Regions from separate parts of the Burkholderia savannae genome, predicted to be linked through region 3. Evidence: predicted binding sites of a transcription regulator. Region 3 holds the regulator's gene; each other region holds the start of a gene.
What was found. Region 3 encodes FNR, which switches genes on or off when oxygen is low (the NO sensors DNR and NnrR bind a similar motif). Its sites were predicted from a motif close to TTGATNNNNATCAA; they were not measured.

Region 1: WS78_RS05860 (bacteriohemerythrin) is a predicted target of FNR. The motif match lies at 1,714-1,727, and genes of this name have one in related genera.
Region 2: clpB (ATP-dependent chaperone ClpB) is a predicted target of FNR. The motif match lies at 2,305-2,318, and genes of this name have one in related genera.

The regions. Positions count from the first base shown of each region.
Region 1 covers NZ_CP013417.1:1,157,207-1,165,022, forward strand. The annotation lists gene cyoB (cytochrome o ubiquinol oxidase subunit I) at 1-531, opposite strand, end outside; gene cyoA (ubiquinol oxidase subunit II) at 535-1,425, opposite strand; gene WS78_RS05860 (bacteriohemerythrin) at 1,829-2,254, shown strand; gene WS78_RS05865 (RrF2 family transcriptional regulator) at 2,406-2,891, opposite strand; gene WS78_RS05870 (DUF2249 domain-containing protein) at 3,083-3,379, shown strand; gene sufT (putative Fe-S cluster assembly protein SufT) at 3,661-4,209, opposite strand; gene sufU (Fe-S cluster assembly sulfur transfer protein SufU) at 4,206-4,697, opposite strand; gene WS78_RS05885 (aminotransferase class V-fold PLP-dependent enzyme) at 4,694-5,932, opposite strand; gene WS78_RS05890 (SufD family Fe-S cluster assembly protein) at 5,925-7,178, opposite strand; gene sufC (Fe-S cluster assembly ATPase SufC) at 7,183-7,816, opposite strand, start outside.
Region 2 covers NZ_CP013417.1:1,711,166-1,718,981, forward strand. The annotation lists gene moaD (molybdopterin converting factor subunit 1) at 1-164, shown strand, start outside; gene moaE (molybdopterin synthase catalytic subunit MoaE) at 175-657, shown strand; gene WS78_RS08675 (group III truncated hemoglobin) at 949-1,500, opposite strand; gene WS78_RS08680 (Rrf2 family transcriptional regulator) at 1,684-2,181, shown strand; gene clpB (ATP-dependent chaperone ClpB) at 2,389-4,986, shown strand; gene WS78_RS08690 (YidB family protein) at 5,183-5,605, opposite strand; gene WS78_RS08695 (ComEA family DNA-binding protein) at 5,683-6,291, opposite strand; gene WS78_RS08705 (MerR family transcriptional regulator) at 6,868-7,353, shown strand; gene WS78_RS08710 (carboxymuconolactone decarboxylase family protein) at 7,302-7,706, shown strand.
Region 3 covers NZ_CP013418.1:2,260,813-2,268,628, forward strand. The annotation lists gene WS78_RS31025 (GNAT family N-acetyltransferase) at 1-336, shown strand, start outside; gene WS78_RS31030 (LysE/ArgO family amino acid transporter) at 517-1,137, opposite strand; gene WS78_RS31035 (LysR family transcriptional regulator ArgP) at 1,245-2,138, shown strand; gene fnr (fumarate/nitrate reduction transcriptional regulator Fnr) at 2,175-2,930, opposite strand; gene WS78_RS31045 (universal stress protein) at 3,080-3,547, opposite strand; gene WS78_RS31050 (hypothetical protein) at 3,995-4,225, shown strand; gene WS78_RS31060 (aldehyde dehydrogenase (NADP(+))) at 4,903-6,483, shown strand; gene WS78_RS31065 (SMP-30/gluconolactonase/LRE family protein) at 6,489-7,430, shown strand.

The DNA of each region.
Region 1 (7,816 bases), on a different replicon from region 3:
CTCCGACAGCGGCGGATACGCGAGCCAGCCTGTTTGCGCGAATTCGCCGACGATGAGCGAGACGTTCATCAGCAGCGCGGCGACGGCCGTCATCCAGAAGCTCAGCGAATTGAGGAACGGGAACGCGACGTCGCGCGCGCCGATCTGCAACGGCACGATCAGGTTGAAGAGCCCGACGAGGAGCGCCATCGCCATGAAGAAGATCATGATGACGCCGTGCGCGGTGAAGATCTGATCGTAATGATGCGGCGGCAGGTAGCCCGGGCCGTTGTATGCGAGCGCGAGCTGCAGGCGCATCATCACGGCGTCGGCGAATCCGCGCAGCAGCATCAGTACCGCGACGATGATGTACATCACACCGATCTTCTTGTGGTCGACCGACGTGAGCCACTCGGACCACAGCCATTTCCAGCGCTTCGTGTAGGTCAGCGTGCCGACGACCGAGAGCGCGACGAGCGCCATGAACACGGCCGCGCCCATGACGATCGGCTGATCGAACGGGATGGCAGAAAGCGTCAATTTACCGAACATGCGTTACCCCTTCGTCCGACAGGCGGCGTCCGTCAGATCGAGGACGTGGCCGTTGTTGTACTTCGCGATGATGTTGTGAAAGAGCCGCGGGTCGATCGTCGAGTAGTAGCGCACGGGCTGCTTCTCGCTCGGCTGCGCGAGCTGGCCGTACGCGCTCATGTCGAGCCGGTCGGCCGACGCGCGCACCTTCGCGACCCACGCGTCGAACGCGTCGCGCGACGTCGCGAGCGTGCGGAACTTCATGTCGGAGAAGCCGCGGCCGCTGTAGTTCGCGGAGATGCCGGCGAAGTCGCCCGGCTCGTCGGCGATCAGGTGCAGGCGCGTCTGCATGCCGGCCATCGCGTAGACCTGCGTGCCGAGCTGCGGAATGAAGAACGAGTTCATCACCGAATCGGACGTGATCCGGAAATTGATCGGCGTGCCGACAGGCACCGCCAGTTGGTTCACCGAAGCAATGCCGAGGTCCGGATAGACGAAGAGCCACTTCCAGTCGAGCGCGACGACCTCGACGTCAATCGGCTTCACCGACGATTGGATCGGCCGATACGGATCGAGCTCGTGCGTGGTCTTCCACGTGAGGATGCCGAGGAACAGGATGATCAGCGACGGCACCGTCCAGATCACGATCTCGATCGCGGTGGAATGCGCCCACTTCGGCGAGTAGGTCGCGTTGCGGTTCGACGCGCGGTAGCGCCACGCAAAGAGCAGCGTGAGGAGGATCACCGGCACGACGACGATCAGCATCGCCCACGTCGACGTGGCGATCAACGCCTTCTCCGCGGCGCCGATCGCGCCCTTCGGATCGAGCACGTGCAGCTCGCTGCATCCGGAAAGATCCGCGACGAGTCCTAATCGCAGGATCGCGGACGCTCTACTCGTTATTCTTCGGACCATTGAATTTGCCTAAGTTTGTTTGTGATGAAGCAGGCCTAGCGAGACGCCGAAACGCATTCGTCGCACTCGATGCGACAACCAGTCGCTTTGGCGGCGGAATGTAGCGGAATTTCGCGGATTGCATGTTGACGATTCGCAAACAACGCATGGGGCGAGGTCTTGATGCATGTTCAGGCGAGCCCGATGCACGGCCCAAAATGGGTTGGAAAGACAGTGGCGGAAAAATGAAAGCCGACACGCCGCGCGCCGGCTTTGCGCGCATGGGCGAGCCCGTATGCTCCGAAAAGCTTGTGTTGAATCAACGTGAACGAAGATCGGCGAGCGAAGGGCGAGGGCGGCATGTACCTTCGAAGACGCGATCCGTCAGGTCGCCTATCGAATCACGAACTACACCGCCTTTCCGATGCAAGATCCTTCACCCAACCTGAAGCCCGAGCTGAAGCTCGACGATCCGTTCGTCGATGCCGTTCACACGGAATTCGTCCAGTTGCTCGACGCAGCCGCGCGCGCGGACGACGCGCACTTCCTGCAGGCGTTCGACGTCTGGATCGATCACTGCCGTCAGCACTTCGAACGAGAAGAGCGCTGGATGGCGAGCACGAAGTTCGGGCCGCAGTACTGCCATGCGGCCGATCACGACGAAGTGCTGAAAGTGGCGGCGTCCGTGCGCGACAAGATCGCGCGCGACGCGCAGTTCGAACTGGGCCGCCGGCTGCTGGCGGAAGTATCGGATTGGTTCGATCATCACGTCCGGACGATGGACTCGATGATGGTCGCCCACCTGAAGATGCTCAACTTCGCGATGCTCGACGAGCGGACCGAAGTCTGACGCGGCTTCGCCGCTGTCGGCCGGGCGCCGGCGGCGGCGCGGTAGCGGCGACGGAAGAGGGCGCGGCCGATTCAGCCGCGCGACGATCGACTGCCGCATTCGTGAGAAGCGGGCGCGCGGCGGCGCCCGTTCGCGTTCGAACGCGAACCCGTCATCGCGTTCGCGCGGTCGCTTTCGCCGGCATCGCGATCGCGAATTCGTGCATCTTCTCGGCCGCGCTCAATCCATTCTTCGGTGGCGGGCCGACGAGATCCGCGAGCGTCGCGCCGTCCAGTTCCTTGAAATATGCGCGCAAGGCGCGGTCGAGCAGCCGCTCGAGCCGGCACTTCGCCGCGAGCATGCACGTATTCGTGTTCCGGTCGAAGCACTCGACGAGCCGAAAGTCCGTTTCGGATGCGCGAATCACGTCGCCGATGCCGATACGCTCGGGCGGCAGCGCGAGACGCACGCCGCCGCCCCGGCCGCGCGTCGTCTCGAGCGTGCCTTGGCGCGCGAGGCTGTTGACGATCTTCGTCAGGTGATTCTTCGACACGTGGTGGCGCTCGGCGAGCTCCGCGATCGTGATGAGGCGATCCGGATTCGACGCGCAATACATCAGCACGCGCAGCGTGTAGTCCGTGTATTCAGAGAGTCGCATACGTGGCAAAAAGATGCATATTCAATGTTGCTATCTAGGGTGGCGCGCTATAAGATGCGCAATACATGCACTTTATATAGCTAACGGCTGCATGTTGCAAGCCGGGCAATCGCCGACGGCACTTCCCGGCGGGTGGCGGGCGTTCCACACGGGTCGCGCGCCGCGTCTTTCTCCTTTTCAAGGGCTATGCCATGAGCGAGCAGTACGCATCCATCATCGACGTTCGTAGGATTCCTCATCACAAGCGCCATGCACTGATCTTCGGCACCTTCGATGCGTTGCCCGGCGGCGAAGCGCTGCAACTGATCAACGATCACGATCCGAAGCCGCTCTATTACCAGTTGGAGCAACTCGCGGCCGATTCGTTCGAATGGACGTACCTGGAGGCGGGACCGTCGCAGTGGCGCGTGCAGATCGCGAAGCGCGACGGCGCGCTCGGGCACGATGCGGGCGACAGCTGCTGCTCGGGCGGCGGCTGCGGCGGTTGAATCGCACGGCTTGACGCGGCGCGACGCAACATGGCGCGGTGTCCGCGCTTGGCGTCGCGTCGCTCCGCATGAACGGCGGCGGGCGGGAATGCGCGGCGGGCGTCGTTCGCCGGATGTCCGCACGGATGTTCGCACGGATGTTCGGCGCGTCGCGTCATGTCGCGCCGCGTTACGTCGGCGCGGACAGCGTCCGCGAAAGGAAGCGCCCGCAAGCGCGGGCGTCACGGCGCTTTCGGCCGGCTTTGACGGCTCATGCTTCGCCGCGTCGCAGCGCCGTTTCTTCAAAGACCGAGCGCGAGCATCGCCGTCTCCGACATCCGCGACCGATCCCACGGCGGATCGAACACCATGTCCACGTTGACCTCGCCGACGAACGGCAGCGCGAGCACCTTGTCGGCGACTTCGTCGGCGAGCGCTTCTCCCATTCCGCAGCCGGGCGCGGTCAGCGTCATCCTGATCGATACCTTCAAGCGATCGTGCTCGGCGGGCTCGATCATGCAGGCGTAGATGAGGCCGAGCTCGACGATGTCGACTGGAATCTCCGGGTCGTAACAGGTCTTCAGGGTCCGCCAGACGAACGCTTGCGCCTCGTCGTGCGAGACGGGGCCGTCCGGCGCTTCGATCTCGTCGGGCGGTGGCCGGCCGATCGCGTCCGCATCCGCGCCGCGCAGCCGCACCATTTGGCCGCCGACGACGAGCGTGAAGTTCGTGCCGAGCGCCTGCGTGACGTCGGCGATCGTGCCCGCGGGCAGGTCGAGCGGCGCGCCGGACGGCACGCATTCGACGGCAACCGGCCGTTGCAGGACGACCGTTTCTTTCGGATGTCTCATGATGCGTGCGCCTCGTGTTCGGACGCATCGGTCGCGTGTGTGTCGAGCGCGTGTGCGAGCGCGTGCCAACCGAGCAGCGCGCATTTGATCCGGCTGGGATAGCGCTGCACGGCGACGAGGCTCGCGAGCTTGCCGAGATGGGCCTCGTCGTGCTCGGCCTGGCCGGTGAGCACCGCGCGGAATCGCTGCTGGAGCTGCCGTGCGGCTTCGACGTCGCGGCCGATCACGGCCTCGGTCATCATCGACGCGGACGCGATGCAGATCGCGCAGCCGTGGCCTTCGAAGCGGATGTCGCCGATCCGGCCGCCTTCGATGCGCAACTGCACCTTCAGATCGTCGCCGCATTGCGGATTGTGCCCACGCGCCTCGTGCGTCGGATCGACGAGCTTGCCGAAGTGACGCGGCGCGCGCTTGTGCTCGACCACGAGTTCCTGATAGAGCGTGTTTCGCGCGTCGGCGGGCGCAGCGAGGGAGAGTGTCGAATTCATCGCAATACCTCGAGTGCATGCGCGACGCCGGCCACGAGTCGTTCGACCTCGTCGTGCGTGTTGTACAGCGCAAACGATGCGCGTGTCGTCGGCCCGCAGCCGAGCCGCTCGAGGAGCGGCTGCGCGCAGTGATAGCCCGTGCGCAACGCGACGCCGCGCTCGTCGAGCAACGTGCCGATGTCGTGCGGATGCGCGCCGTCGGCGACGAACGACACGATCGCCGACGACGTGTGCGCGGCGAGCACGGTCACGCCGTCGAGCGCCGCGAGGCCCGCTGCCGCGTGGTCGCGCAGCGCGCGCACGTGAGCGTCGATCGCCTCTCGGCCGATTTCGTCGATATAGTCGGCGGCGGCCGCCATTCCGATCGCGCCCGCGACGTTCGGCGTGCCGCCTTCGAGCCTCGCGGGCAATGCGTCGAACGTCGCGTCGGTTTCGCCGACCCAGCTCACCATGTCGCCGCCGAAGCGCAGCGGCACGAGCCGATCGAGCGCCTCCCGGCGGCCGACGAGCGCGCCGGTGCCCATCGGCCCGTACATCTTGTGGCCGGAAAATGCGGCGAAGTCGCACGCGAGCGTCGACAGGTCCGGCACTTCGTGACTCATTGCCTGCGCGGCGTCGAGCACCGTCAGCGCGCCTGCCGCGTGCGCGGCGGCGAGCAGCGCTTCGTAGGGCGGCCGCTCGCCGGTCGCGTTCGAGCAGGCCGTGACCGAGAACACGCGCGTGCGCGGCGTCAGCAATCGTTCGAGATCCTTCACGTGCAGGCGGCCCTCAGGGTCCGGGGGCAGGATTCGCAGCCGCGCGCCGCAGCGGCGCGCGGCCATCTGCCACGGCACGAGATTCGCATGATGCTCGAGAGCGCTGACGACGATCTCGTCGCCTTCCTGCAGCACGGCCCGCGTATGGCCCGCGAGCGACAGGCCGTGCGCGACGAGATTCAGCGCGTCGGTCGCGCCCGACGTGAAGACGAGCAGATGATCGGCGCGCCCGCCGACGAAACGCGTCAGCGTGTCGCGCGCCCGCTCGTAGGCGTCGGTCGCGCGCTGGCTCAGCGTGTGGACGCCGCGGTGAATGTTGGCGCGATCGCGCTCGTCGAAGCGGCGCATCGCGTCGAGAACGGGCCGTGGCATGTGCGTCGTCGCCGCGTTGTCGAGATAGGCGAGCGGCGCGCCGTTGACGCGCTGCGCGAGTGCGGGAAACGCGTTCACCATCGTCGCCGAGCGCAGCATGTCACCCATGGCGAACCTCCGTTGCCGCCGTTGTTTCCGCCTGTTCGGCCAGATGCCGCTCGACCTCGCGTGCGACGAGCGTATCGCCGCCGAGCGTCTCCAGCATGCCGGGCGCGTCGATGCCGCGCGCGAGCGCCGAGCGCGCCATGCCCGCGATGATCAACGCCCGCGCATCGCGTCGATCGAGGCCGCGCTGGCATGCGTAGAAGAGCGCGTCTTCGGGCAATGCGCCCCACGTCGCGCCGTGCGCCGCCTGCACGTCGTCGTGATGGATCTCGAGATGCGGCCGCAGCACGACGCGCGGTTCGCCGCTCGTCGGAATGCCGCTCAGGCGCTGCCGGAGATCGGCACCCGATGCGCCCGCCGCAATCGACGAGAACGCGTTTGCGACGATCTGCGCGTTGCCGCTCGCGAGCGCGAGCGAATCGATCGCGCTCTTCGTGCGCGGCGCCGCGTGCGTTGCGCGCATCTGCTGTTCGAGCTTCGCGTGCGCGGATGCGAACAGCACGCCGGAGGCGCGGGCGAGCGCATGCTCGCCGCGCAGATCGAGCACCGTGCGTTGCAGGTGGTACTCGCTGCCCGCCGCGAGCAGCGATTGCCGATATTGCGCGCCGCACTCGAGCTGCACGTGCACGTGATGCGCGATGCGGTCGAGCGCGCGAGGCGTCGCGACGCGCAAATGATAGAGCGACGCGCCGGCGCCGAGCCGGATATGCGCCCGCAGGTTCTGCGTGATCGGGCCGTTGCGGCCCGCGGCTTCGTGCCCGTGCGATTCGATCAGCACGCAGCGCGCGCCGGGCATCACGTCGATCACGACGAGCGGCGCTTCGACGCTCGCGTGCGGCTGCAACCGCAACTGAAGCATCACGGGCGGGCATTGCGCCGAACCGCTGCCGATGCGCAGACGCAGGCCGGATTCGCACAGCGCGCGATGTGCCCAGAAGAACGGCGCGGCGTCGCCTTCGCCGGACGTCGGCAGATCCGCGAACAATGCGGCGCGCTCGGCGGGATCGGCCGTGCCCAGCCGGCGTGCGTCGACATGCCCGAGCGAGCCGGAGCCGACGGGCGCAAGCAGCCAGCCGGCGCGCGCCGGCGCGCTCGGCGCGGCCGATCGCGTGCGGCGAGCGTCGTCGCCGAGCCAGGCGTCGGCGGCGGGCGGCGGAAGATGGCGAAACGATTCGGCGCGGCGCGGGACCCAGCCGCGTTCAGAGAGCCGCGCTCGCGCGGCGATCCGTTCGGTGTCGGTGGTCGTCATCGCGTCAGGCCTCCGCGAGTGCGTTCGTGCGAACGAAGCCCTTCGCCGCGATATCCCGCGCCAGACCGAGATCGCCGGATTCGACGATGCGCCCGCGATCGAGCAGCAACACGGTATCGGGCGCGAGCGATTCGATCATCTGCAGGTAATGCGACACGATCACGAACGCGGTGCCTTGCTCACGCAGCCGGCCGATCAGGTCGATCGCCGCGCGCACGCCGTCGACGTCCATGCCCGAGTCGATCTCGTCGAGCATCGCGAGCCGAGGGCGCAGCAGCGCGAGTTGCAGCAGCTCGTTGCGCTTGCGCTCGCCGCCCGAGAAACCTTCGTTCATCGAACGGTTGAGCATCGAATCGGACAGGCCGACGCGCGTAGCGGCCGCGCGCGCGTCGCCGAGAAAATCGACGGCGTCGAGCGCCGTGTCGCCGCGCGCTTCGCGCACCGCATTGAGCGCGGTGCGCACGAAGAGATTGTTCTTCACGCCGGGAATATCGGGCGGCGCCTGGAACGACAGGAACAGGCCGGCGCGCGCGCGCTGCTGCACCGTCATCGCGAGCAGGTCATGCCCGTCGAAGCGCACGTGGCCGCGCGCGACGCGATAGGCCGGGTGGCCCGCGAGCGTCATGCCGAGCGTGCTC
Region 2 (7,816 bases), on a different replicon from region 3:
GCGACGTGCGCGCCTGGCTACGCACGCGCGGCGGCGCATGGGCGCAGACGCTCGCCGAGGGCCGCGCGCTGCGCATGGCGTGCAACCACACGATGACGGATGCCGGCACACGGATCACCGACGGCTGCGAGGTCGCGTTCTTTCCGCCCGTCACGGGCGGCTGAGGAGGCGGCGATGGCGACGGTACGGGTGCAGACGGACGACTTCGACGTCAGCGCGGAAATCGCGGCGCTGCGCGCGCGTAATCCGAAGGTGGGCGCGGTCGCGTGCTTCGTCGGCACGGTGCGCGACCTGAACGACGGCGATCCGGTCGACACGCTCGAGCTCGAGCACTATCCGGGGATGACCGAGAAGGCGCTCGCGGCGATCGCCGACGACGCGATCGCGCGCTGGCCCGGCATCGACGTCGCGATCGTCCACCGGGTCGGCAGGCTTCAACCGCTCGATCAGATCGTATTCGTCGCGACCGCCTGTGCGCATCGCGGCGACGCGTTCCAGTCGTGCGAGTTCGTGATGGACTACCTGAAGACGCAGGCGCCGTTCTGGAAGAAGGAGGCGACGCCCGCGGGCGAGCGCTGGGTCGATGCGCGCAGCGCCGACGATGCGGCGCTCGCGCGCTGGGGCGTCGAATCGGGGAACGCGAAGCGGTCGACGTAGGCGCGGCGTCGTCGGGAGCGACTTCGGCGGCAGCCGCACGCGATGTCGGGCGCGGCGATCCGGAGCGCGCGTTTTCCAGCGCCCGGTTCGGGGCGGCTCGGCGAACGAGAATGGTCGATCGCCAATTTTCATCGGCGAGATGCCGTACGTCACGGGCGTTTAAAACAGATTATTCGCGATTGCGTCGATTTCGATATCCAAACGTCCGCACTCGACGAATTTTCACGGTTGTTGTTCGGCGTGCCGCGCGGCGCTTTCAGGCGCGGCCGGGGCCGTGCTGCCGGCACGCGCTCACGCGTCGTCGCGCGTCGTTCGGCCGATGATCTTCGCCGGAAACGGCTCGCCGCGCGGCCGCTGCGCATGCGCGTCGTCGTTGCCCGGCCGCTTCGGCGCGATCAGGTCGAGAATCGCCTGCTGCTCGGCAGGAATCCGGTAATCCCAGCCGAAGCGGCTCAATTGCAGGCTCTGCGCGATCCGCAGCGCGGGCTCCATGAAGCGCACGGCCGCGGCGGGCTCGTAGCGCGCCTCGACGGTCTTCAGGAAAAGCGCGAGCCAGCGGCTGAAATGAGCGGGTTCGAGGCCGTCGAGCGGCTGGTGCGCGGCTTGCACGTTGCCGCGGTAGCTTTTCGTTCCGATCACGAGGCTCGACCAGAATTCGCCCATTTTCGGCAGGTGCTCGTCCCAGCGGCCGGCGAGCCTGCTCTCGAACACGGGGCCGAGGAGCGCGTCGTCGCGCACGCGCTCGTAGAACGCGTCGACGAGCGCGCGGATGTTTTCCGGGGTCGGTTCGGCGTCGCGAACGGGCGTCGCGGCGGCGGGCGAGGCGGTGGAAGCTTGGGTCATCAAAAAAAGGGCCGGGCAATACGGCAGCACGCGGGTGCGATTTTGTCGCACAATAATAAACGGCCACCCTCTCAATAAAAGTGCTGACGGAACGCATCTTATGACGCGGCCGTCTGATCGGCAATGGCAGACGCGCGATGCCTGCGCGAGCGCCGGTCGCACTGACACAACATCCATTTCGTAATGAGACTAACCGATTACACCGACTACTCTTTGCGCGTCATGTTGTTCCTCGCAGTCCGAGGCGAGGGCTTGTCGACGATCCAAGAGATCTCGGATGCCTACGGCATCTCCAAGAACCATTTGATGAAAGTGGTGCAGCAGCTCGGCGAGCTCGGTTGGATCGAAACGGTACGCGGCCGCAACGGCGGCTTGCGCTTGAACGCCCAGTCCGCCGCGCTCACGGTCGGCGAGGTCGTGCGCAAGACCGAAAACGATTTCGCGCTCGTCGGCTGCTTCGCGGACGAGTCCGAATCGCACCGCAGCTGCGTGATCCAGTCGGCGTGCCGACTGAAGGGCGTGTTCGTGGCCGCCCGCGACGCATTCTTCGCGGAGCTCGACAAGCACACGATCGGCGAGCTGTCGCAGCCGGCGTCGCAGCTCGCGATGCTGCTCGGCCTGACGCCGGTGCGGATCGTGCCCGCGGCCGAGGCTCGCGCGAGCGCGACCGCCGTCGGCTGACGGTGGCCCCCGCACGACGCCCCCCTGCAGGGGCGCTTTCCCGACGCTTCTTTCGCGTGCGCGGCTGCTCCATTCGCCGCGCCCGTCCTCCAGTGCCGCCACGCGCATGCGTGACGCGAGCCTTTGCTGTGCCTCAATGAAAAGCCGGCTTGAAAGGCGGATAACCATCCTCATCTGGTTGCCATTCGCATATTGGAGGTCTCATTCATGAGAATCGACAAGCTCACCACCAAATTCCAAGAGGCGCTCGCGGACGCGCAAAGTCTTGCCGCCGGGCGTGACAACCAATACATCGAACCCGTTCACGTGCTCGCCGCGCTGATCGCGCAGCAGGACGGCTCCGCACGCTCGCTGCTGTCGCGCGCGGGCGTGCACATCCAGGCGCTGCAAGGCGCGCTCAGCGAAGCGATCTCGCGCCTGCCGCAAGTGACGGGCACGGGCGGCGACATCCAGGTCGGGCGCGAGCTCGCGGGCCTGTTGAACCAGGCGGACAAGGAAGCGCAGAAGCTCAACGACACGTTCATCGCGAGCGAGATGTTCCTGCTCGCCGTCGCCGACGACAAGGGCGACGCGGGCCGTCTCGCGCGCCAGCATGGGCTCACGCGCCGCGCGCTCGAATCCGCGATCGCCGGGGTGCGCGGCGGCTCGCAAGTGCACAGCGCGGACGCGGAAAGCCAGCGCGAGGCGCTGAAGAAATACACGGTCGACCTGACCGAGCGCGCGCGTTCGGGCAAGCTCGATCCCGTGATCGGCCGCGACGACGAGATTCGCCGCTCGATCCAGATCCTGCAGCGCCGCACGAAGAACAACCCGGTGCTGATCGGCGAGCCGGGCGTCGGCAAGACCGCGATCGTCGAGGGGCTCGCGCAGCGCATCGTCAACGGCGAGGTGCCCGAGACGCTGAAGAACAAGCGCGTGCTGTCGCTCGACATGGCGGCGCTGCTCGCCGGCGCGAAGTACCGCGGCGAGTTCGAGGAGCGCCTGAAGGCCGTGCTCAACGACATCGCGAAGGACGAGGGCCGCACGATCGTGTTCATCGACGAGATCCACACGATGGTCGGCGCGGGCAAGGCCGAAGGCGCGATGGACGCGGGCAACATGCTGAAGCCGGCGCTGTCGCGCGGCGAGCTGCACTGCATCGGCGCGACGACGCTCGACGAATATCGCAAGTACATCGAGAAGGACGCCGCGCTCGAGCGCCGCTTCCAGAAGGTGCTCGTCGACGAGCCGAGCGTCGAGGCGACGATCGCGATCCTGCGCGGCCTGCAGGAGAAGTACGAGCTGCACCACGGCGTCGAGATCACCGATCCTGCGATCGTCGCGGCGGCGGAGCTGTCGCATCGCTACATCACCGACCGCTTCTTGCCCGACAAGGCGATCGACCTGATCGACGAGGCCGCGTCGAAGATCAAGATGGAAATCGATTCGAAGCCCGAAGAAATGGACAAGCTCGACCGTCGTCTGATCCAGCTGAAGATCGAGCGCGAAGCGGTGAAGAAGGAGCAGGACGAAGCGTCGCAGAAGCGTTTGCAGCTGATCGAAGAGGAGATCGAGCGGCTCGGGCGCGAGTACGCGGATCTCGAGGAGATCTGGACGGCCGAGAAAGCGGCCGTGCAGGGCAGCGCGCAGTTGAAGGAAGAGATCGACAAGGTGCGCGCCGACATCACTCGGCTGCAGCGCGATGGCAAGCTCGAGAAGGTCGCCGAGCTCCAGTACGGCAAGCTGCCGCAGCTCGAGGCGCGCCTCAAGCAGGTCACGCAGGCGGAGGAAACCGAGCAGCACAATCCGACACGCCCGCGCCTGTTGCGCACGCAGGTCGGCGCGGAGGAAATCGCCGAAGTCGTGTCGCGCGCGACGGGCATTCCCGTGTCGCGGATGATGCAGGGCGAGCGCGAGAAGCTCTTGCACATCGAGGAGAAGCTGCACGAGCGCGTGGTCGGCCAGAACGAGGCGATCGACGCGGTTGCCGACGCGATCCGGCGCTCGCGCGCGGGCCTCGCCGATCCGAACCGTCCGTACGGCTCGTTCCTGTTCCTCGGCCCGACGGGCGTCGGCAAGACCGAGCTGTGCAAGGCGCTCGCCGGCTTCCTGTTCGATACCGAGGAGCATCTGATCCGCATCGACATGAGCGAGTTCATGGAGAAGCACAGCGTCGCTCGGCTGATCGGCGCGCCGCCCGGCTACGTCGGTTACGAGGAAGGCGGCTATCTGACCGAGGCGGTGCGCCGCAAGCCGTACAGCGTGATCCTGCTCGACGAGATCGAGAAGGCGCATCCGGACGTGTTCAACGTGCTGCTGCAGGTGCTCGACGACGGCCGGATGACGGACGGGCAGGGGCGCACCGTCGACTTCAAGAACACGGTGATCGTGATGACGTCGAACCTCGGCTCGCAGCTGATCCAGTCGATGTCGGGCTCGTCGCAGGAAGAGATCAAGGACGCGGTGTGGAGCGAGGTCAAGCAGCATTTCCGCCCCGAGTTCCTGAACCGGATCGACGACGTCGTCGTGTTCCATGCGCTCGACCGCAGCAATATCCAGTCGATCGCGAAGATCCAGCTCGCGCGGCTGCACGACCGGCTCGCGAAGCTCGACATGGCGCTCGACGTGTCGGATGCGGCGCTCGAGCAGATCGGCAAGGTCGGCTACGATCCGCTGTTCGGCGCGCGGCCGCTCAAGCGCGCGATCCAGCAGGAGATCGAGAACCCGGTTGCGAAGCTCATCCTCGCGGGCCGTTTCGGTCCGAAGGACGTGATTCCGGTCGACGTGCACGACGGCAAGTTCGTGTTCGAGCGCGTCGTGCATTGATCGCCGCGTCTTGGCCCGGCGGCCCGGCGTGCCGGCGCTTGGATCGGCTCGCCGCTGTTCGGCTCGCCCAAGAAAACACCCCGCGCAAGCGGGGTGTTTTTTATCGGCGGCGCGTTCGTGCCGGTTTCCGGCGGCCGCCTCGGCCGAATGCATCGCGCGGGCGGTCCGCCGCGCGCGCGATGCGGTGCTTCGGCGCTTACGCCTGCTTGTTGCCGAACAGGCCCGCGAGCTGCGACAGCGTGCCGAGCACGTTCGACGTGTCGAGCTGGCCGTTCGCCGGCACTTCGCCGTTCGGCGTCGCGCCGTTGACGACGTGCGGCAGCACCTGCGCGAGGATGCCGGACGCTTGCTGCGGATCGATGCCGACCTTCTGCGCGATCGCGCCGACCGCATCCGAGCCGAGCACGTTCTGCAGCGTCTCGGGCGAGATCGGCTGGTTTTCGCCGTTGCCGATCCACGAGCCGATGATGTTGCCCGCGCCGCCCGCGTTGAACTTTTCGATGAGGCCGTTCAGGCCGCCCGGCTGGTTGTTGATGAACTCCAGCGCGGCGCTGACGAGTGCGTTCTGATTGCCGCCTTGGCCGCCGATCAGACCGCCAACGATGTCGAGTAGACCCATGATTCACCTGCTAGGTTGAGGCGGCGCCGCGAACGGCGCCGGTGGAGCGAAGACGCCGCGCGACGCGCGGCGCCGACTTATGCGCCCGATGCCGCGGACGCCGGCGTCGCCGCCTTGTTCTTCTTGCTCTTCTTCGAGCCCTTCGCCTTCGTCGTCGACGCGGCGGCCGGCGCGCTCGCGCCCGCCGTCGCATCGCTCGCCGCGGCAGCGGCCTTGTCCTTCTTCTTCGACGCGCGGGTCTTCTTCGCGGCCGGCGCGCTCGCCGCCGTCGACGGCGTGGTCGCGGCGGGGGCGGGCGTCGTCGCGGCCGGCGCGGGCGCGGCGCTCGTCGTCGTGGACGGAGCCGGCGCGGCGCTCGTCGCGGCTGCGGCCGGCTTCACCGTGCTCGTCTTCGCCTTCGCGCCCGTCGGCGGCGTCGACGAGCCGCCGATCGTCAGGCCCGCCGCCTCGAGGTTGGCGACCGACTTCGCGCCGAGGCCCTTCACGCGGTTCGCGAGATCGTCGGCGCTCTTGAACGGGCCGTTCTTCGCGCGCTCGTCGATGATCGCCTTCGACTTCACCGGGCCGAGGCCCTTCACCGATTCGAGCGCCGCCTGATCGGCGGTGTTGACTTCGACCGCGGCGGCGAACGCGGCGGTCAGCGAAAGCGACAGTGCGACGACCAGCATCAGCAGCTTCTTCAGCATGACGGGGGCTCCCTTTTGATGGAACGGATGAATGGCTGTCGGAACGAACGTCGGCGTGCGGCACGGACCGGGCGTCGCGTTCAAGCATAGGACAAATGCGTGCCCTTTTTAAGGCAGCGGCGCAATGTTGCGCATCGCCGGCGACACTGTAAAGGCTGCGGCCGCGCATGCGGGCGGGTTTTGACCATCTTTGACGGAAATCGGGGCGCAAGGCGAGGGGCGGGACGAAGGGGCGATGAGTGACCACGTTTTCGAGCTGCCGAACCGCCGAACCGCCGAATCGCCGAGCTGCCGAGCTGCCGAACCGCCGAACCGCCGAACCGCCGAATCGCCGAATCGCCGAATCGCCGAATCGCCGAATCGCCGAATCGCCGAATCGCCGAGCCGCCGAGCCGCCAAGCCACCAAGCCACCGAGCCACCGAGCCACCGATCCACCGATCCACCGATCCACCGATCCACCGATCCACCGATCCACCGATCCACCAAGCCACCGAGTTGGCATCGGCCGCGCGGCCGCTGGCCATCGCGCGGCGCTTGACTTAGAGTGCACTCTAAGTCCTAACCTCGAGAACGTCATGTCGAACGCACCGAAGCAAACGTCCCCGCGCGCGTTGACGATCGGCCAGGTGGCCGCGCTCGTCGGCGTGTCGACGCACACGCTGCGCTATTACGAGCAGGCGGGCCTGCTGCGGTCGATTTCGCGCACGCAGTCGGGACACCGGCTGTACGCGCCCGCCGACCTCGACTGGCTGCGCTTCGTGATGCGCCTGAAGGCGACCGGAATGCCGATCGCCGGAATGCAGGCGTTCGCCGAGCTGCGCGCGCAAGGCGATGCGACGATCGGCGAGCGGCGCGCGCTTCTCGTCGCGCATCGCGACGCGGTGCGCGCGCAGATCGACGCGCTGCAGACGAACCTTGACGCGATCGTCGACAAGATCGCGTATTACGAGCGGGCCGAGCGCGACGCGAATCGACAGGCGAATCAATCTCAACCGGATAAGGACGAACGATGGAATCTCGAATCGCGGAAGACCGCTATACGCGCGGCTGGAACAAGCTGAAGGAAATCGACGGCGAAGTCGGCGAGCGCGTGGTCGCGTCGCTCGCGCCGATCGCGCCCGACTTCGGGCGGCTGCTCGTCGAGTTCGGCTTCGGCGACATCTACAGCCGGCCGCAGCTCGATCTGAAGTCGCGCGAAATCGCGACGATCGCCTCGCTCGCCACGCTCGGCCACGCGCAGCCGCAGTTGAAGGTGCATGTCGAGGCGGCGCTGAACGTCGGGTGCACGCGCGAGGAGATCGTCGAAGTGTTCATGCAGATGGCCGTGTACGCGGGCTTTCCCGCCGCGCTCAACGCGCTGTTCGCCGCGCGCGAGGTGTTCGAGCGGCGCGATGCCGCGCACGCGCATGCGTGAGCGCGGCGTCGGCGGTCGGCGCGCCGACATGTGATGCGGCGCGCCGACGCGGCGCTTCGCAATGTGCGGGGTAGGGCGTCGCGCGCGAGATGCCGCAAGCGCGCGCGATC
Region 3 (7,816 bases):
TTGATCGGCCTTTGCGGGCTTCGTCGCGTGCTCGAGGGCGGGCATCCGATGGCGCCGTGCGTGGAAATCGCGTGGCGGCAAGCGCGCCTTGCGTGGGGGCGCGGATACATGACGGAGGCCGCCCGCGCGGCGCTCGCGGATGCGTTCGGCGATCATCGGCTGGCCGAAGCATTCGCATGGGCAGCCGCCACGAATCTTCGATCGCAACGCGTCATGACCTGGATCGGCATGCAGCGCGCGGCCTCGCGCGATTTCGACCATCCCGCGCTTCCCGAAGGACATTCGCTGCGCCGGCATGTCGTGTATTGCATTCGGCGCGAGACATCGCATGCCTGACGGATGCGCGCCGCGGCGCAAGTCACGCCCTGGCGCGTCGAAGTTCTCGATTCAGCCGATATTCAGCCGATATTCAGCCGATACGAGGCGCGTGCGCGGCCAATACGGCACGCACGGCTTCGTTCGCGCGCGAGCGCCGCTCGCTGCGCATTGCGCGACCCGGCGCGCGCAGCCGCGCCGTCACCTCAATTGCACCGCGGCGAGAAACAGCACCATGCCGCCGATCGCGCCGTCGAGCACGCGCCATGCGAGCGCCCGCTTGAACCACGGCGCGAGCAATCGCGCGCCGTAGCCGAGCGCGACGAACCAGATCGCGCTGACCGCCATCGCGCCGATCGCGAACGCGCTGCGCGCGCCTTCCGGTTCGCGCGCGCCCGCCGTGCCGATCAAGAGGAACGTGTCGAGATAGACGTGCGGATTGAGCCACGTGAACGCGAGCGTCATCAGCACGATCGGCCATGCGCGCTGCGCGGGCGGCGCGACGGCCGCGCCCGTTGCGTCGAGCGTCCCGTGCCCGGGCTTGAACGCGCGGCGCAGCGCGCTCAGGCCGAACCACGCAAGATACGCGAGGCCGACGTACAGCACCGCGTGAACGAAGGTCGGATAACGCTCGACGAGCACCGATGCGCCGCCGACGCCCGCGCCGATCAGGAGCATGTCCGACAGCGTGCAGAGCAGCACGATCTTGCCGACGTGCGAGCGCATGATTCCTTGCCGGAGGATGAACGCGTTCTGCGCGCCGATGGTGACGATGAGCGATGCGCACAGCATCGCGCCGTGGGAAAAAGCGATCCAGTTCATGTTCGTTGCTGATTCAGGCGATGGACTAATGGAACGAGAGGCGCTAGTCTGCGGTGATCGCCGGAATTAGAAAAGCTAAATAATCTAATGCGGATTAAGGAAAACTGATGATCGACTACGCGTTGCTCGATGCGCTCGCCGAAGTGATCCGCCACGGCTCGTTCGAGCGGGCGGCGAAAGCGCTCAATGTGTCGCCTTCCGCGGTGTCGCAGCGCGTGAAGCTGCTGGAGGAGCGAGTGGGCAGCGTGCTCGTCAAGCGCGGGCAGCCGTGCGTCGCGACGACGTCGGGCGCGCTGCTGTGCCGCCACACCGAGCGCGTGCGCATGCTCGAAGCCGAATTGTCGGCGCACGTGCCCGGATTCGCCGGCGCGGCAACGGGGCCGTGGCCGACGCTGCGCGTCGCCGTCAACGACGACAGCGTCGCGACCTGGTTCGTCGATGCGGTCGGCCCGTTTTGCGCGGAGAGCGGCACGCTGCTCGATCTCGTGATCGACGATCAGGACTACACCGCCGAGCGGATTCGCGACGGCAGCGTGCAGGGCGCGGTGACGGCGCTCGCCGAGCCGATCCAGGGCTGCCGTTCGACGCGCCTCGGCCGGATGCGCTATCACGCGGTGTGCTCGCCCGCGTTCCACGCGCGCTATTTCGGCAACGGCGTCAACCGCGACGCGCTGCGGCACGCGCCGTGCGTGATGTTCAATCCGAAGGACAGCCTGCAGGCGCGCTTCATCCGGCGCGTGACGCGCGTGGATCTCGATCCGCCGCAGCACTGGATTCCGCACGTCGCGGGCTACCTGCGCGCGTGCGAGGCGGGGCTCGGCTGGGGCATGTGTCCGGAGCGGATGGTCGAGCGTCAGATCGCCGCGGGCGAGCTCGTCGATTTGTCGGAGGGAAGAAGCATCGACGTCGAGCTCTACTGGCAGAGCTGGCGATTGTCGATCGGCTGGCTGGACGAGTTTAGCGCGGCGCTCAAGGCGAGCGCCGCGCAGTTTCTGGATTGATTCGGCGCGAGGAAAGGCGCGACGGCGGGCGCGGGATTACAGGCGATGCAGGCCGTCGAAATCGACGATGCGCACCGTCCGGCCCTGCATCTCGATCAGGCCGCGCTTGTGGAACTTCGACAGCGTGCGGCTGACCGTCTCGAGCGTCATGCCGAGATAGCTGCCGATGTCCTCGCGCGTCATCCGCAGGTTGAATTCGTTCGGCGAATAGCCGCGCTTCATGTAGCGCGACGACACGTCGAGCAGGAACGCCGCGACGCGCTCCTCGGCGTTCAGCGAGCCGAGCACCATCGTCTGCGACGTTTCGCGAACGATCTGCTCGCTCATCAGCTTGTGCATGCGCAACTGCATCGTGCCGGCTTCCGAGCACAGCGTCTTCAGCGCGCTGTACGGGATCACGCAGACCGAGCTGTCCTCGAGCGCGACCGCGGTGCGCGGATGCGCGTCGTCGCAGATGCCGTCGAGGCCGAGGGCTTCGCCCGCGAGGTGCAGGCCGGTGACCTGTTCGCGGCCGTCATGGCGCGTCGCGATGGTTTTCAGCGATCCCGAGCGGACCGCGTACAGGTTGTCGAACGAGTCGCCTTCGCGGAACAGCGTCTCGCCGCGTCGAACCGGGCGGGCGCTGCAGATCACGGATTCGAGGCGCGCGAGCGCTTCGGGCGCGAGCCCCTGGGGCATGCAGAGGTGGCGCATCGCGCACGTCGAGCAGTGTGCGGCCTGGCGCGGCGCCCACGTGCTGGTGGCATGGACGGGAGCCGCGGCGGCGGCGGGTCGGGCGACGGGCGTAAGCATGATGGATGACTCTGAGGTTGAATCGGTAAAGCCATTGTCCCATCGTGGGCTAAGCCTGTTTAGCGACAAAACGCCGCGACTCCCCGTGCGATTTCCTTGTTCGGCCGCAACGCGTGGTTGCGGCGAAACATCGCAGCCGTTGCGTTCGATCAGTGTTCCCGATCTTCCGGATGCGCGGCGGCCGGGATCAGCAGCACGGGCAGCGCCGAGTGCCGCACGCACTGTTCGGCGACGCTGCCGAGCACGAGCCGCTTGAAACCGCGGCGGCCATGCGTGCCGAGCACGAGCAAGTCCGCGCCGAACGCTTTCGCGCCTTCGACGATGAGCGACGGCACGTCGGCGAGCGACGTCGCCTCGCCGATCTTCAGCGCGCCCTTCACGCCGGCTTCGTGCATCTTCTGCGCGAATTCCTTCGCCAGATCGTTGCCCTGCTGAAGCAGTTGCGTGCGCAGGATCGACGGATCGTAGCCGGGCACGTTGTAGTAGATCGCGGCGTTCTCCACGACGTAGAAGGGCTGCAGCTCCGCGCCGCTCGTCCTGGCGATGCCGAGCGCCGCGTCGAATGCGTGGCGTGCCGTTTCGCTGCCGTCGACTGCGACAAGAATGCGCTGATACATGATGTCTCCGTGGTGCGGTTGAGAAAAGATCGGCCGTTCGGCCGGTTGGGTTTGACGACGTCTTTTTACAAAGTAAACGATTACTGACCAGGGCGCAGCGAACTCGATGCGCAGCGATCCGGCGCGGCGAAGTAAACGCGGCGCCGGACTTTTCAGGATTCCGTCGGTCGCGGCGGATTTTTTGCGCGCGATCGGCGTATCGGCCGGATCGGTTCGCGTCGCGTGTCGCGGCGCCGTAATAGACTTGGCCGAGCCCCGGGCACGTTCGCCGAGCGGCGCGAATCGATGCTGGTTTGAAACGCGTCGGGCGAGAGCGTTCCCGACATTTCTTACGACGATCGACGAAGGCCGCGTGCGAGCGCCGAGGCCGCATGCGCAAGGGCGCGGCCGCCGCGCCCGCCCGCCGCCCGTTTCGTTCGGTTTCGTCCAACCGGAAAAGGAGGACACATGCCGTATGTCGCACTCGAGGTGTTGACCGAAGACGCCAACCGGTACGCGCTGCCGGACCTGATCGGCGTGGGCGGCGCTTCGCCCGATGTGCCGCATGTCTGCGAGATGCTGCTCGCGGACGCCCAGTGGCCGACGATTCAGGCATATCTCGATCGGCAGGAGCTGCCTTACAAGTTTGCGCGGCCGAGTACCGGGCGCAGAGTCGGGAGGAACAATCCGAGCTGGTAGGGCGGCGGCCGCGGCGAAGCGGGCCGATCGCCGGCCGGTGCGGGCGATGCCGGCGGCGGCGCGGATGTCGTCGCCGTCGCCGTCGCCGTCGCTATCGCTCGCGCAGCCGATGGGCGGCGCGCCGCCGGCGCAGGACGTATCCGCAAATCGATTCACGCCGGCGCTTGGCGGACGAGCGTCGATCGTCGGCGTTCGTTCGGGCCGGCTTCTCGTTCGCCGAGAATCCCGGAAAGCGTTGATTTCCGAAAACGCGCGTGTATTCCGCGGCATGCGCTCATGTCCGCGATTCGCCGTGGCAGATGCCGTTCGCGTCATGTGAACGGATCGTATCCGTCGCGCCACGTCGGCCCCGGGAACCTGCTGCATCGCTTGTTCGCCGCGATGGCGGCGTGCCGCGCCTTATCGTTGCGCGCGGCCTATCCCGCGTTCGCATGCCGGACTCGTTCGCCGCCGGCCCAGCCCGCTCCGCCTGTCCGCGCGCCGATTCGAGCGAAGCGGCGCGCCGCGCCGTCTGGCACGATAATGCGATTCGCGTGTACCCGATCGGCGCGGCCCGTCGAGCCGCCCGATCGCACTGACTCGTCCGATTCACCCGATTTACCCGATTCGCCTGCGGGCGGCGCGCGCGGCATCGCGCCGCCCGCCGCCCTCGGCAGATTTTTCAATCCGGAGGAAGCATGCAGATCACTGGGGAGATGTTGATTGGCGCGACCGCGGTGCGCGGCACCGAAGGCACGATGCGCGCATTCGATCCGACGCACGACGTCGAGCTCGAGCCGGCGTTCGGCGCGGGCGGCGCGGCCGAAGTCGATCGCGCGTGCCGCCTTGCGAGCGCCGCATTCGATTCCTTTCGCCAGGCGCCGCTCGAGACGCGCGCGCGCTTTCTCGAAACGGTTGCCGAGCGCATCGTCGGGCTCGGCGATCAGTTGATCGAACGCGCGCATGCGGAATCGGCGCTGCCCGTCGCGCGTCTCGAAGGCGAGCGCGCGCGCACGGTCGGCCAGTTGCGGTTCTTCGCGTCGGTGGTGCGCGAAGGCCGCTGGCTGAGCGCGACGCTCGATTCCGCGCAGCCCGAGCGCAAGCCGCTGCCGCGCGCCGATCTGCGCTTGCAGAAGATTCCGGTCGGCCCCGTCGCCGTGTTCGGCGCGAGCAATTTTCCGCTCGCGTTCTCGGTAGCGGGCGGCGACACCGCGTCGGCGTTCGCGGCCGGCTGCCCGGTCGTCGCGAAGGCGCATCCCGCGCATCTGGGCACGTCGGAGCTCGTCGGGCGCGCGATCCGGCAGGCGGTCGCCGATTGCGGTCTGCACGAAGGCGTGTTCTCGCTCGTCGTCGGCGCGGGCAACGCGATCGGCGAGGCGCTCGTCGCGCATCCGGCGATCAAGGCGGTCGGCTTCACCGGCTCGCGCGGAGGCGGCATCGCGCTGATGGGCGTCGCCGCCCGGCGGCGCGAGCCGATTCCGGTCTTCGCGGAAATGAGCAGCGTCAATCCGTTCTTCGTGCTGCCCGGCGCGTTGCGCGCGCGCGGCGCGACGATCGCGCAAGGCTTCGTCGAATCGCTGACGCTCGGCGTCGGACAGTTCTGCACGAATCCCGGACTCGTCGTCGCGCTCGACGGGCCGGACCTGAAGGCGTTCGTCGACGCGGCCGCGCAGGCGCTCGCGCAAAAGGGCGCGCAGACGATGCTGACCTCGGGCATCGCGTCGTCGTACGAGAGCGCGGTCGCCGCGCGCCGTGCGGCGACGGGCGTGAGCGAAGTCGCGCAGGGCGTGCGCAGCGACGCGCGCAACGCCGCGCTGCCCGCGCTGTTCACGACGACGCAAACGCAGTTCGCCCAGGACCCGCGGCTCGAAGCCGAGATCTTCGGGCCGACGTCGCTTGTCGTCGTGTGTCGCGACGTCGGCGAGATGATCGCGCTCGCCGAGCACATCGAAGGGCAGTTGAGCGCGACGCTGCATCTCGAAGACGACGATGTCGAGCTGGCGCGCAAACTGTTGCCGACGCTCGAGCGCAGGGCGGGCCGCATCGTTGCGAACGGGTATCCGACGGGCGTCGAGGTTGCGCACGCGATGGTGCACGGCGGGCCGTTCCCGGCGACCTCGGATTCGCGCAGCACGTCGGTCGGCGCGCTCGCGATCGAGCGCTTCCTGCGGCCCGTCTGCTATCAGGACCTGCCCGCGGCGCTGCTGCCGGCCGCGCTCGCCGACGCGAATCCGCTCGGCCTCTGGCGCTTGCGCGACGGCCAGCTCGGCAGGGAGTGAACGCGATGCGCGAAATCGAATCCAGGCGCTATCCCGATCCGGCCGTGCGCGTGCTCGATCCGCGTTTCGACGCGCTGCGCATCCGGTCGGCGTCCGTCGAATGCCTGTTTCAGGGCGCGCGCTGGGCCGAGGGGCCGGTGTGGTTCGGCGACGGGCGTTACTTGCTGTGGAGCGACATCCCGAACAATCGGCTCCTGCGCTGGGACGAGCAGAGCGGCGCGGTCGGCGTGTTCCGCCAGCCGTCGAACAACGCGAACGGCAACACGCGCGATCGCGCGGGGCGGCTCGTCACCTGCGAGCACCTGACGCGCCGCGTCACGCGCACCGAGTACGACGGCTCGATCACGGTGCTCGCCGAACGCTTCGAAGGCAGGCGCCTGAATTCGCCGAACGACGTGATCGTGAAGTCCGACGGCTCGATCTGGTTCAGCGATCCGGACTTCGGCATCCAGAGCTTTTACGAAGGCGAGAAGCAGGAGCCGGAATTGCCCGAGCGCGTTTATCGGATCGATCCGCACACGAGAGAGCTCGAAGCCGTCGTCGACGGCGTGCCGGGGCCGAACGGCCTCGCATTTTCGCCGGACGAATCGATACTCTACGTCGTCGAATCGAAGGGCCGGCCGCGCACGATCCGCGCTTACGATGTTGCGAGCGACGGCAAATCGGTGCGCAACGAACGCGTGCTGATCGATGCGGGGGAGGGGACGCCCGACGGTTTTCGCGTCGACGCGCACGGCAACCTGTGGTGCGGCTGGGGGATGGGCGCCGACGAGCTCGACGGCGTGCGCGTGTTCACGCCGGAAGGCGACGCGATCGGGCACATCGCGTTGCCCGAGCGTTGCGCGAACGTCTGCTTCGGCGGACGGCACAGGAACCGGCTGTTCATGGCGGCGAGCCATGGCTTGTATTCGCTGTACGTGAACGCGCAAGGGGTGGCGGGCGGTTGAGCGCGGGCGCGTCGCGATGCGCGTGGCTCGCGTCGCGGGGCAGCGCGGTTCGGCCTCCTGCGTTCGGGCGTTGCGCATGCGTTGCGTTGCGTCGCGTCGCAACGCCGTAGGTTGCGCCGCGCCGACGCGCACCGCGTGCAGGTCGGCTCGAGCGCGGCAGCCGGCGGCGCGGCGGCCGTTGTCGAAATCCGGATCGACGCTATCACCGCTTTCCGGGGCAACCGCACATCGATATCGACGCTGGTACCGGTACCGATTTCGCCGATGCCGCGAAAACCGATGACGCCGCATCGACGCGCGCGGCAACTGAGGGCGCGCATGTGCGTTTCGCGGTGAAGCACATGCGTTTCGTGAAGCGTGGTGAAGCGATGCGGCAGCGGCGATCG